Regions from separate parts of the Paenarthrobacter sp. TRD_SC_7 genome, predicted to be linked through region 2. Evidence: riboswitches for the same ligand, from Rfam matches in the RefSeq annotation. Region 2 holds a riboswitch; each other region holds the start of a gene.
The links. A riboswitch is a leader RNA that binds a small molecule or an ion and turns the genes downstream of it on or off. The one in region 2 is predicted to bind S-adenosylmethionine.

Region 1: linked by a shared signal. The riboswitch ahead of AC0J5Z_RS10730 (aminotransferase class V-fold PLP-dependent enzyme) and the one ahead of metX (homoserine O-acetyltransferase MetX) in region 2 are both predicted to bind S-adenosylmethionine.
Region 3: linked by a shared signal. The riboswitch ahead of AC0J5Z_RS04730 (DUF1737 domain-containing protein) and the one ahead of metX (homoserine O-acetyltransferase MetX) in region 2 are both predicted to bind S-adenosylmethionine.

What each region holds. Positions count from the first base shown of each region.
Region 1 covers NZ_CM149587.1:2,195,128-2,198,827, reverse strand. The annotation lists gene aroA (3-phosphoshikimate 1-carboxyvinyltransferase) at 1-30, shown strand, start outside; gene rsgA (ribosome small subunit-dependent GTPase A) at 33-1,148, shown strand; gene hisN (histidinol-phosphatase) at 1,204-2,016, shown strand; SAM riboswitch class IV at 2,201-2,314, shown strand; gene AC0J5Z_RS10730 (aminotransferase class V-fold PLP-dependent enzyme) at 2,347-3,700, shown strand, end outside.
Region 2 covers NZ_CM149587.1:3,395,763-3,399,462, forward strand. The annotation lists gene AC0J5Z_RS16385 (winged helix DNA-binding domain-containing protein) at 1-682, shown strand, start outside; gene AC0J5Z_RS16390 (hypothetical protein) at 745-1,179, shown strand; gene metX (homoserine O-acetyltransferase MetX) at 1,218-2,339, opposite strand; SAM riboswitch class IV at 2,355-2,471, opposite strand; gene AC0J5Z_RS16400 (bifunctional o-acetylhomoserine/o-acetylserine sulfhydrylase) at 2,634-3,700, opposite strand, start outside.
Region 3 covers NZ_CM149587.1:953,005-956,704, reverse strand. The annotation lists gene AC0J5Z_RS04740 (NtaA/DmoA family FMN-dependent monooxygenase) at 1-210, opposite strand, end outside; gene AC0J5Z_RS04735 (SulP family inorganic anion transporter) at 364-2,064, shown strand; SAM riboswitch class IV at 2,152-2,263, shown strand; gene AC0J5Z_RS04730 (DUF1737 domain-containing protein) at 2,277-2,543, shown strand; gene AC0J5Z_RS04725 (rhodanese-like domain-containing protein) at 2,540-2,950, shown strand; gene AC0J5Z_RS04720 (O-succinylhomoserine sulfhydrylase) at 2,951-3,700, shown strand, end outside.

The DNA of each region.
Region 1 (3,700 bases), 1.2 Mb from region 2:
AATGCCGACGCCGATGAGGCCAGCAACTGACCATGGGCCGTGACGCACGTTCCTGGGACGAATCCGACGTCCGGATCCGTCCCAGCAAAAAAGGTTCCAGGCCCCGTACCAAGGATCGCCCCAGCCACGATGACGCCGTCATAGGCAGGATCATCACAGTGGACCGCGGACGGTACAGGGCAATTGTTGGCGAAGATTCCGCCGACGAACGGATAGTTATCGCAGCCCGCGCCCGCGAACTGCGGCGCAACCCCGTTGTCCCCGGCGACTTTGTCGCCTTGGTGGGTGACGTCTCCGGGTCTCCCGATACCTTGGCGCGCCTGGTCCGGGTGGAAGAGCGGAAGACCCTCCTTCGCCGGAGTGCCGACGACACGGACCCCATCGAACGGGTGGTCGTGGCCAACGCCGATCAGCTCGTGGTGGTCGTTGCGGCGGCCAACCCGGAGCCACGCACCGGATTCATTGATCGCGCCTTGGTTGCAGCGTATGACGCCGGCATCGAGCCGTTGCTGCTCATCACCAAGGCGGATGTGAAGGACCCGGCGGAACTGCTGGCCAATTACCTGAGTTTGGATTTCCCCGTGATCATCAGCCGCACGGCTGACTCCGAGGCCGGCGGCATCGATGCCCGCTCCGATGACGGACTCTCCGCCCGCCTGGACAAGGACGCCGTATCCCAGCTCCGCTCACACTTGGGTGGCAAAGTCACCGTCATGCTCGGCCACTCCGGTGTAGGTAAATCCACCATGGTCAACGCCCTGACAGGGGCGGAGCGCGCCACTGGTGGCGTCAACGCCGTAACGGGCCGCGGCAGGCACACGTCATCCTCGGCTTTGGCGCTGAAGCTGGATGACGCTCCGTCCGGCAGCTGGATCATCGATACTCCCGGCATCCGGTCCTTTGGCTTGGCGCACGTGGACCCGGACCGGATTCTGCATTCATTCCCGGACCTTGAGCCCGGCACGGAGACCTGCGACCGCGGCTGCAAGCATGGTGCCACCGCCACGAATTGCGGCCTGGATGCATGGGTGAACGATGGCCATGCAGGTTCGTCAGGAGTGGCGCGACTGGCCTCCTTGCGCCGCTTGCTGGGTGCAGACCCAAGGCTCGAAGCGAAAGAGACCAAGGAATTGGGCACCGTCAACTGATCGTTGCCGGCTTCACGTCCCCACTGCAGGGATTGATTCAGGATAGTTTGGTGGCATGACCCATCCCGTTTCCACCTACAACGATGACCTGCGCCTTGCCCACGTCCTCGCTGATTCAGTCGACGCCCAGACCATGGATCGCTTCAAGGCGCTGGACCTGCAGATCGAAACCAAGCCCGACCTCACGCCTGTCACTGACGCTGACAAAGCCGCTGAGGAAGCAATCCGCGGTCAGTTGTCCCGCTCACGTCCGCGGGACGCCGTCCTCGGCGAGGAGTTCGGGAGCAGCGGTCACGGTTCACGTCGTTGGATCATCGATCCCATTGACGGCACCAAGAACTTCGTCCGCGGCGTCCCGGTGTGGGCAACGCTGATCGCCCTCGTTGATGAAGGCGAACCTGTGGTGGGCGTTGTGAGCGCTCCGGCCTTGGGCAAACGCTGGTGGGCCGCCAAGGACATGGGCGCTTACATGGGCCGTTCCCTCGCTTCGGCAACGCGGCTCAAGGTATCCAATGTTTCCCGCTTGGCCGACGCCTCCATGTCGTATTCCAGCCTCACGGGCTGGAAGGAGCGCGGCAACCTGGATGAATTCATGGGGCTCTCGGAAGACATCTGGCGTACACGGGCATACGGTGACTTCTGGTCGTATTGCCTCGTGGCCGAGGGCGCGGTGGATATCGCGTGCGAGCCCGAGCTGAACCTCTACGACATGGCAGCACTCGTTCCCATCGTTACCGAAGCCGGCGGACGCTTCACGTCGTTGGAGGGCGAAGACGGCCCGTTTGGCGGCAACGCGCTGGCTACCAACTCGATCCTGCACTCCGAGGTCCTGAAGCGTCTCAACCCCGGATTGGACGACCTGCTCTAAGCTTGTTCCCTCGCCTTGCGCACCAAGCGGAGGGCGGAATTTTCGACGGCGGAGGCCCCCGTTAGGGGGGTCTCCGCCGTTTTTTATTCGACATAGCGGGCGTTTCGCAGTCGACGTAACAAAGGACTTAACAAAAGGCGACGGCTTTGGACGGACCCCCGGACGTGCCTTAGCCTTTTTTATAGGTCACGAGTGCCAGTGCTAAACCCCGGTTAGCTGGCCGGCAACCCTCCATTCGCGGCGGGGTGCCCCGGGTGACGACCCGGCCGGTCCGGAACGGATACGGCAAGCGCGGATCCCCCTTTGGGGGTCCCTCTTGAGTGAGGTCCCATGAGCACTATCACGTTCAACTCCAACATCATTCCGTCCTATGTTGAAGATTCCACAGCAGAAACAGCCGCCGCTACGCGTCCGCTTGCGGCGGTCACTGGCGCTGAGCTGCAGGCTCCGCTGATCCAAGGTGGCCACGTCCGCTACGCCAACTTGGACTACGGCGCATCGGCTCCCGCATTGACCATCGTTTCGGCCTACCTCAACGAGGTCCTGCCCTACTACGCCAGCGTTCACCGAGGCGCCGGGTACGCCTCCCAAATCAGCACGTCGGTGTACGAAAACTCACGGAACATCGTCCGTGAATTCGTCGGCGGGCGGGCTGATGACTCCGTGATCTTCACCCGGAACACCACAGACTCCTTGAACCTTTTGGCCGGATGCCTCCCGCACGTGGATGGCGATGTTGCCGGTGAGGTCTTGTACTTGGACATCGAGCACCACGCCAACTTGCTTCCGTGGCAGGGAGTCCCCCACCGCAGCGTCATCGCCGCCACAACCTTGGCCGAGACGCTGGACAAGCTCCGCGTGGAACTCTCCCAGGGTGGAGTGAGCCTGCTCGCAGTCACCGGCGCCTCGAACGTGACTGGCGAGATCCTTCCCATCGCCCAGCTCGCTTCCCTTGCCCACGAATACGGTGCACGGATCGTGGTGGATGCGGCCCAGTTGGCTCCGCACAGACGGATCAACATCGCGGAGGCAGACGTCGACTACATTGTGTTCTCCGGACACAAGCTGTACGCCCCGTTCGGCGCCGGCGTCGTGGTGGGTCGCCCGGATTGGCTCGACGCCGGCATTCCCCATCTGGCAGGCGGCGGCGCTGTTCGTGAAGCCCGCCTGGATTCGGTCAGCTGGGCCACTGGCCCGGCACGGCACGAGGGCGGCTCCCCCAACGTCCTGGGAGCGGCGACCCTGGCGCGCGCCACGCAGGTCCTCGCGGGACTGGACCAGGAAGCCTGGCACGCCCACGAGGCCGCTATCCGCTCTTATCTCGTGGAAGGCCTCGAAGCCATCGACGGCGTGACAGTCCACAAGATCTTCACTGACTCCGTAGACACCATCGGTGTGGTCAATTTCTCCGTGGAAGGATTCGACGCCGGATTGGTGGCCGCTTACCTGGCGGCGGAACACGGTGTGGGCCTGCGTGACGGCCGCTTCTGCGCCCACCCGCTCCTCAAGCGCCTCGGACTCCCCTCAGGGTCCTTGCGCGCCAGCTTCGGCGTCGGCTCCCGGTTGGAGGACGCCACAAGGCTGCTTGCAGGCATCGAAGGCCTCAAGCGCGACGGGCTGGGCTGGGACTATGTGGTGGACGAGGGCCGCTGGGTTCCCGCCAATGACCACCGTAGATACCCGG
Region 2 (3,700 bases):
CCACCTCATGCACGCGGAAATCAGCGGTGTCCTGGTCAGCGGCTCCCCTGTCCGCTCTGCAGGGGGCGCCCTGAAACAGACGTATGCCCTGTTCGACGAACGGGTTCCGCACCCGGTCCTTTCACCCCTGACCGGGGAGGTCCGCGAACAGGCTCTTGGATGGTTGGCGCTCCGGTACTTCACCAGCCGGGGACCCGCCTCCGTCAAAGACTGTGCGGCATGGTCCGGGTTGACCATGAAGGACGTAAAGAGGGGAATCGAGGTGGCGGGTGACATGTCGCCCGGGATCTTGGGCATTGTCCATTTTGATGATCTCGAGTTTCACCTGGCCTCGGAGGAAGTGGAGACTTTGACCACCGTAGACGACCCTCCGCAGGCTGATGACTCCGGGCTCCCCCGCATTGACCTCATCCAGTGCTACGACGAATATGTGATGGGCTACTCACAGTCCCGGCACTTCCTTGGCGGAACGGCGCCGTACTTCCCCGAGGACAACGGCCCCATGCATGTGGTCCTGCTGGACGGCAGGTTGGCCGGATGGTGGCGCCACGGATTCTCCGGGGGAACCTGCGAACTGGACGTCCGGATGAACAGGCCGGCAACTGCGGAGGAGCAGGCGGCTTTGCAGTCCGAGGTGGACCGCTACGGCCGGTTCCTCGGCATGGAGACCAAGCTGGTCTGAGGTAGCCGTATTGGTTTCGCTGGGCAGGACTAAGCTGGGATGAGACCTAGGAGGCCTGCACTGTGAACAATCTGATCTTCTGGATCATCGTCTGCTCGTGGCTGATTCCGCTCGGGATCCGCATGTATAACCGCTCCCGGGCGCGTCGGATCCAGAATGACAACTTCCGCGGCCCCGGCTACCCGCAGCAGAATCTGCCCGGCCCAGGGTATCCGCCGCACAATTACCCGCAGCAGAATTATCCAGGTCAGGGATACCCAACGCAGAATTACCCCGGGTCCCCGTCCGAGCCGACCGTCATCCGACCCGCGGATGAAACGCCGCAGGCCGGGCCGCCGTCGAACCCCTCATCCCCTGCACCGTTCCCCTCAGCGGGCGCTTCGGAGCCGCAAGGTTACCGCGCGCGGAAGCTGGCCGAGCTGGACGCGAAATTCAGCAACGGCGAGATCGCCATGGAGGATTACATGAAGCAGCGCGGCGAAATCATGAACGGCTAAGCTGCCCTGGATTGAGCAGCATCGATCAGCCTTGAGGCTTAGGCGAAGAACGCTTCGCGGAGCTGCGCTGACAGCTGGCCGATTTCGGTGAGGAAGCCATCGTGTCCAATCGGCGCCTCAATGAGGTGGACCGGCACATCGCCAGGGAGCGCCGCGGCAAGTTCCCGCGACTGTGCCGGGAAGTAGAGCCTGTCGCTGTCCACCGCCGCCACGAAGAACTCAGCCGTAGTTCGCGACAACGCCTGCTCCAGCGGGCCGCGGCCACGCGTGACGTCATGGGACATCAGGGCTTCGGTGATGGCGATGTAGCTGTTGGCATCGAAACGGCGGACCAGCTTTGTTCCTTGGTGGTCCAAGTAGCTTTCCACCTGGTAGCGGCCACGCTCCCCCAACACTGCGGCGGCGAGCGGCGTCTCTTGGTGTTGGGCTTCCCTGCCAAAGCGGAAGTCCAGTTCCAAGGCTGAGCGGTAGGTGATGTGGGCGATGCGCCGGGCCAGTGCCAATCCATGTTCAGGGGCAGTTCCGCCGTAATAGTCGCCATTATTGAAGTTCGGGTCCTGCCTGATGGCCAAGGTTTGGGCCTGCGCGAAGGCAATCTGCTCGGCCGTGCTGTAGGCGCCCACCGAGATGACGGCGCACCGTTTCACCCTCCCAGGGAACGTCACAGCCCATTCAAGGGCCCTGGCGCCGCCCATTGAACCGCCCAACACGGCGTGCCAGGCATCGATTCCCAGGGCATCGGCGAGGCGCGCCTCAGCCTCCGTGCTGTCGCGCAGCGTGACCAACGGGAAACGTGAGCCCCAAGGACGTCCGTCCGGCGCTCCCGATGATGGGCCGGTGCTGCCATAACAGCCGCCCACGATGTTGATGGAGATGACAAAAAACTTGTTGGTGTCGATGGTGGCACCCGGTCCAACGAGTTGCTCCCACCAACCTTCCTCGTCGGTGGCTCCACGGGCTACGTGTGTACTGCCCGTCAGCGCGTGCTGGATGAGCACGGCATTGGAGGCATCGGCGTTCAGCTGCCCCCAGGTCTCATAAGCGAGGACAACGTCGGGGAGGAATCCGCCGGCTTCAAGTTCCAGCGGACCGATGCCGGCGTACTTGACGGTTCCGTCTTCTTCTCCGGATTTTGGGAGGGCTGTAGCAGTAATGGTCATTCCTTTGACACCTTAACCTCGCGCTTGCCCGTCGCCTTGCGTGCGAACAGGCCAGGTCTTCACCCGGGGCACCCCGCCGCGGAGGAGGGTTGCCGGCCAGCAAGCCGGGGCTGTGTGCTGGCACTCATGACCTAATACGAAGAGTCTAGGAAATGGAGGGCGGTTCTGGCGAAGAATGTGACAACAGTGTGACGGTTTGGGGTGTCTTCGTTCACGAACGGGCACCAGGAACTGCCGCCCGGCGAATAATCGTCGACGCGGGCGGCAGCCGGGCTGAGACTTTGAGCCGCGGCGTTAGGCGCCCTTGGCGGCCCGGAAGCCGGCTTCGAGGTCGGCGATGATGTCATCCACGTGCTCGATGCCCACGGACAACCGCACCAGGCCGGGGCTGACGCCGGCTGCGAGCTGCTGTTCCACCGTCAATTGGCTGTGCGTAGTCGACGCCGGGTGGATGACCAGGGAGCGGACGTCGCCGATGTTGGCGACGTGCGAGTGCAACTCCAGTCCGTCCACGAAACGCTTGCCGGCTTCGACGCCGCCCTTGATGTTGAAGGCAACGATGGCGCCTGTGCCCTTGGGGCCGTACTTCCGGCCACGGTCATACCACGGGCTGGACGGCAGGCCCGCATAGGCGACCGATTCGACGTCGTCGTGGTTTTCAAGCCATTCGGCCACCTTGGTGGCGTTGGCAACATGGCGTTCCACGCGCAGGCTCAAGGTCTCCAGGCCCTGGGCAATGAGGAAGGCGTTGAATGGGGACACGGCAGAGCCGAGATCGCGAAGCAACTGGACGCGGGCCTTGAGAATGTAGGAGAGGTTGGCGCCCAACGCACCGTCCTTGCCGAGGTCCCGGGCGTAGACCAGACCGTTGTAGCCGGGGTCCGGGGTATTGAATCCAGGGAAGCGCTCGGGGTCCTTGCCGAAGTCGAAGTTGCCGGAGTCCACAATCACACCGGCGATTGCGGAACCGTGACCGCCCAGGTATTTGGTCGCGGAGTGGACAACGATGTCCGCTCCCCATTCGATGGGACGGATCAGGTAGGGCGTGGACAGGGTGTTATCGACGATGAGGGGCACGCCGGCTTCGTGTGCGGTCCGGGCGATGCCCTCGATGTCCAGCACGTCCTGGCGGGGGTTGGACACGACCTCACCGAAGAACAGCTTGGTGTTGGGCTGGACGGCGTCACGCCACTGGTCCAGGTTGTCCGGGTCCTCCACGAACGTGACCGAAATTCCGAACTTCTTCAGCGTGTGCGCCAGCAGGTTGTACGTGCCGCCGTACAGGCTGGGGCTCGCTACGACGTGGTCGCCGGCCTCGGCGATATTGAGGATGGCGAACGTCTCCGCGGCCTGTCCTGAGC
Region 3 (3,700 bases), 2.2 Mb from region 2:
GTCCGGGACGGTGAGGGAATCCTCGATGATGAACAGGTCCAATCCGGATTGCTCAAAGGCCCGGACAGCATCCTGGTACAGGGCGGGTTTCTTCCAGTCGTAACCCAGGCTGTAGCCGGGAGTCCCCCAGCCCTGGACTCCGAAACCGTGGCCCACAAACCATCCAAAGTGCAGCATGGGCTTGAGTGTAGAACTGCTCTGTCCGTTCACCACGACCTGATTTCATGCGAAGTTACAGGGGGTCGTACTGCGTCAATTATGCTCCCGGGGCGTCATATTTGGGCCGGACTCATGACGGTTCCGATTTCCACATACGGCGGTGGCCTTGTTCCGCAAACTCCATGGGTCGGGAATGATCGCTGTATGAGTTCACCCACCCGTTCTTCCGCCAAGAACCAGTTGTCGGGCGTCTGGGCGCTCAAAGGATACAAGCGCGAATGGCTCCGGCACGATGTCGTGGCGGGTGCTGCGCTGTTCGCCCTGCTGGTGCCTGCCGGCATGGCCTATGCGCAGGCGGCTGGCCTTCCTCCTGTCACCGGGCTCTACGCAACGGTGGTCCCGTTGCTGGTGTACGCCGTCGTGGGGCCTTCCCGAATCCTGGTCCTGGGACCCGACTCAGCCCTTGCCCCCATGATCGCTGCCGCTATTGTGCCGCTGGCAGCGGGCAGCAGCGAAAAGTCTGTGGCATTGGCCGGGTTGCTGGCGATTCTCATCGGCGCACTCATGCTGGCGGGTTCCGCCCTGAAACTGGGAGCCATCACCGGCCTACTGTCCAAGCCCATCCGGCTCGGGTACCTGAACGGAATTGCGTTGCTGGTGGCCCTGTCGCAACTGCCGGCGTTCCTGGGGATAGAGGCCGACGGCGACATCTGGCAAAAGCTCGCGAAGGTCACCACCGGGGTGCTCACCGGGGGCGTTAATCTCCCTGCGCTGCTGCTGGGCATAGGTTCGCTGGCCCTCATCTGGATCCCGCGACTTTTGAAATGGAAAGTGCCCGGCGTCCTGCTGGCGGTGGTCGGTTCATGCGTTGCAACGGCCGTTTGGAGCCTTAGCGACGACGTGAAGGTCACCGGAGTCCTGCCGCAGGGCCTCCCGATGCCCGCGCTCGGCGGTATTGGCTGGGCGGACGCCCTCGCTCTGCTTCCCGCAGCTGCTGGCATCGCCCTCATGGCCTTCGCGGACACGGGCGTGTTGTCCCAAACACTGGCGGCCAAAGAAGGAAAGAAGGTTTCCGGGAACAGGGAAATGGCAGCGCTTGGGGCGGCCAACGCTGCCACCGGCCTACTGGGGGGATTCCCGATCTCCGGCAGCACCTCAAGGACCCCGGTAGCCGTGGATGCCGGCGCAAAATCCCAGATGACCGGCGTGGTGGGTTCAGTGCTGGTGCTGGCCTTCATGCTGCTGGCTCCCGGTGTGACCGAGTACCTGCCGTCCGCCACCTTGGCCGCCGTCGTGATCGCCGCGGCGATTGCCCTCGCGGATCCGGCTGGGGTCCGGCGTCTTCTGGGACTGAGCCGTAGCGAGTCCGTGGTGATGCTCGCAGCTTTCCTGGGCGTCCTCACGGTGGGTGTCCTCCAGGGAATCGTGGTGGCCATCATCCTGGCTCTTCTGGACTTCGTTCGCCGGGCGTGGGACCCCTACCGCACCGAACTCGGCTCGCAGGATGGGCGGCCCGGCTACCACGATCTCGCCCGCCACCCTGAAGGCGAACGAATCCCGGGACTTCTGATCCTCCGCTTCGATGCGCCATTATTCTTCGGCAATGGGCAGGTTCTGGCCAGCTTCGTTCGGGAACAATTTGACGAGGCCCCGGACGAGGCCGAAGACCCCGTTACCCACGTCATCCTCGCGGCCGAGCCGATCACCGGGATCGACACCACGGCCTTGGACGACCTCGTCACGCTGGATGAATGGCTGGCCCGTCACGGCGTCGATCTGGTGTTCGCCGAGCTCAAAGGGCCGGTTAAGGACAAGCTGATCCGCCTCGGAACGGCAGCCCGATTTACGCCCGACCACTTCTTCCCCACCGTCGGCGCCGCAGTTCGCGCGCTGAGGAACCACTAGCTGAAGCAGCCGCCGATTACGCAACATGACGACGACGAAACCACCTGCAAGTGCAGCCCGACGCCCGTGGATGTTACGTTTTTCTTGAGTAATGAGTACCAGCGCAAAGCCCTGACTTGCTGGTCGGCAACCCTCTCTCCGGCGGGGTGCCTCAGGTGACTACTCGGCGTATCGACAATTCGAACTGCAAGCGTGACTGAGGAGCACCAGCAATGTCTGAACCCACTGAAGAAAAACTCTCCTACCGGCTGATTACAGGCCCGGACAACCGTGATTTCTGCGAGCGCATCCACAATTCACTCGCCGAGGGCTATGTGCTCCATGGCAGCCCGGCAGCCACCTTCAACGGCACGGACGTCATCGTTGCCCAAGCAATCGTGCTACCCGCTGCGATCGCCAACGCTGATGCCGCCGTCGCCAATGCAGTTGACCAGCTGGAGAACTACGACGACGAAGAAGCATTCGAGGGCCACGCATGAGCTATGCAGGTGACCTGACCCCGCAGGACGCGTGGGCCAAGCTTGAAGAGGGCGCCATCCTGGTGGATGTCCGTACCGAGGGCGAATGGGCCCACATCGGCATCCCCGATACCAAAGCTACCGAGAACGATCCCCTGTTCATCCAGTGGAACCTCGCCGGCGGCATCCCCAACTCCCGCTTCATCGAGGACCTGCAGCAACAGGCACCCGAGGACGACGCCGTGGAGCTCGTCTTTATCTGCCGTTCCGGCCAACGCTCCATCTCGGCCGCCATTGCGGCAACGCAGGCTGGATTCACTGCCTACAACGTCCTGGAAGGTTTCGAAGGCGAACCGGACCGCTACGGCGAGCGCACCGTAAATGGCTGGAAAAACCGTGGCCTTCCGACGAACCTGGGGACCGAGTAAGTGACTTTCAATCCCGACGCCGCTGGCTGGAGCCCGGACACCCAGGCCGTCCGCGGAGGCCTTGCCCGTACCAATTTCCAGGAAACGTCCGAGCCCGTTTTCCTGAACTCCGGCTTCGTTTACGAATCCGCTGCTGCAGCTGAACGCGCCTTCACCGGTGAGGATGAACGCTTCGTCTACTCCCGCTACGGCAACCCCTCCGTGGCAACGTTCCAGGAGCGGCTCCGCCTGCTTGAAGGAACCGAGGCATGCTTTGCGACGGCGTCCGGCATGTCCGCGGTGTTCACCGCATTGGGTGCCCTGCTGGCTGCCGGTGACCGCGTGGTTGCTGCCCGCTCGCTGTTCGGCTCATGCTTCGTGATCCTCAATGAGATCCTGCCGCGCTGGGGCGTCGAGACGGTCTTCGTGGACGGACCTGACCTGGAACAGTGGCGTGAAGCCCTGTCGGAACCCACCACTGCGGTGTTCTTCGAGTCTCCGTCCAACCCGATGCAGGAGATCGTCGATATCGCTGCCGTCAGCGAACTGGCGCACGCCGCCGGGGCAACTGTCGTCGTCGACAATGTCTTTGCCACTCCCCTGTTGCAACGCTGCGGTGAGTTGGGTGCGGACGTGATCGTGTACTCCGGCACCAAGCACATCGATGGTCAGGGACGCGTCCTTGGCGGTGCAATCCTGGGCACCAAGGAATTCATCGACGGTCCCGTCAAGCAGCTCATGCGGCACACCGGCCCTTCGCTGTCCGCGTTC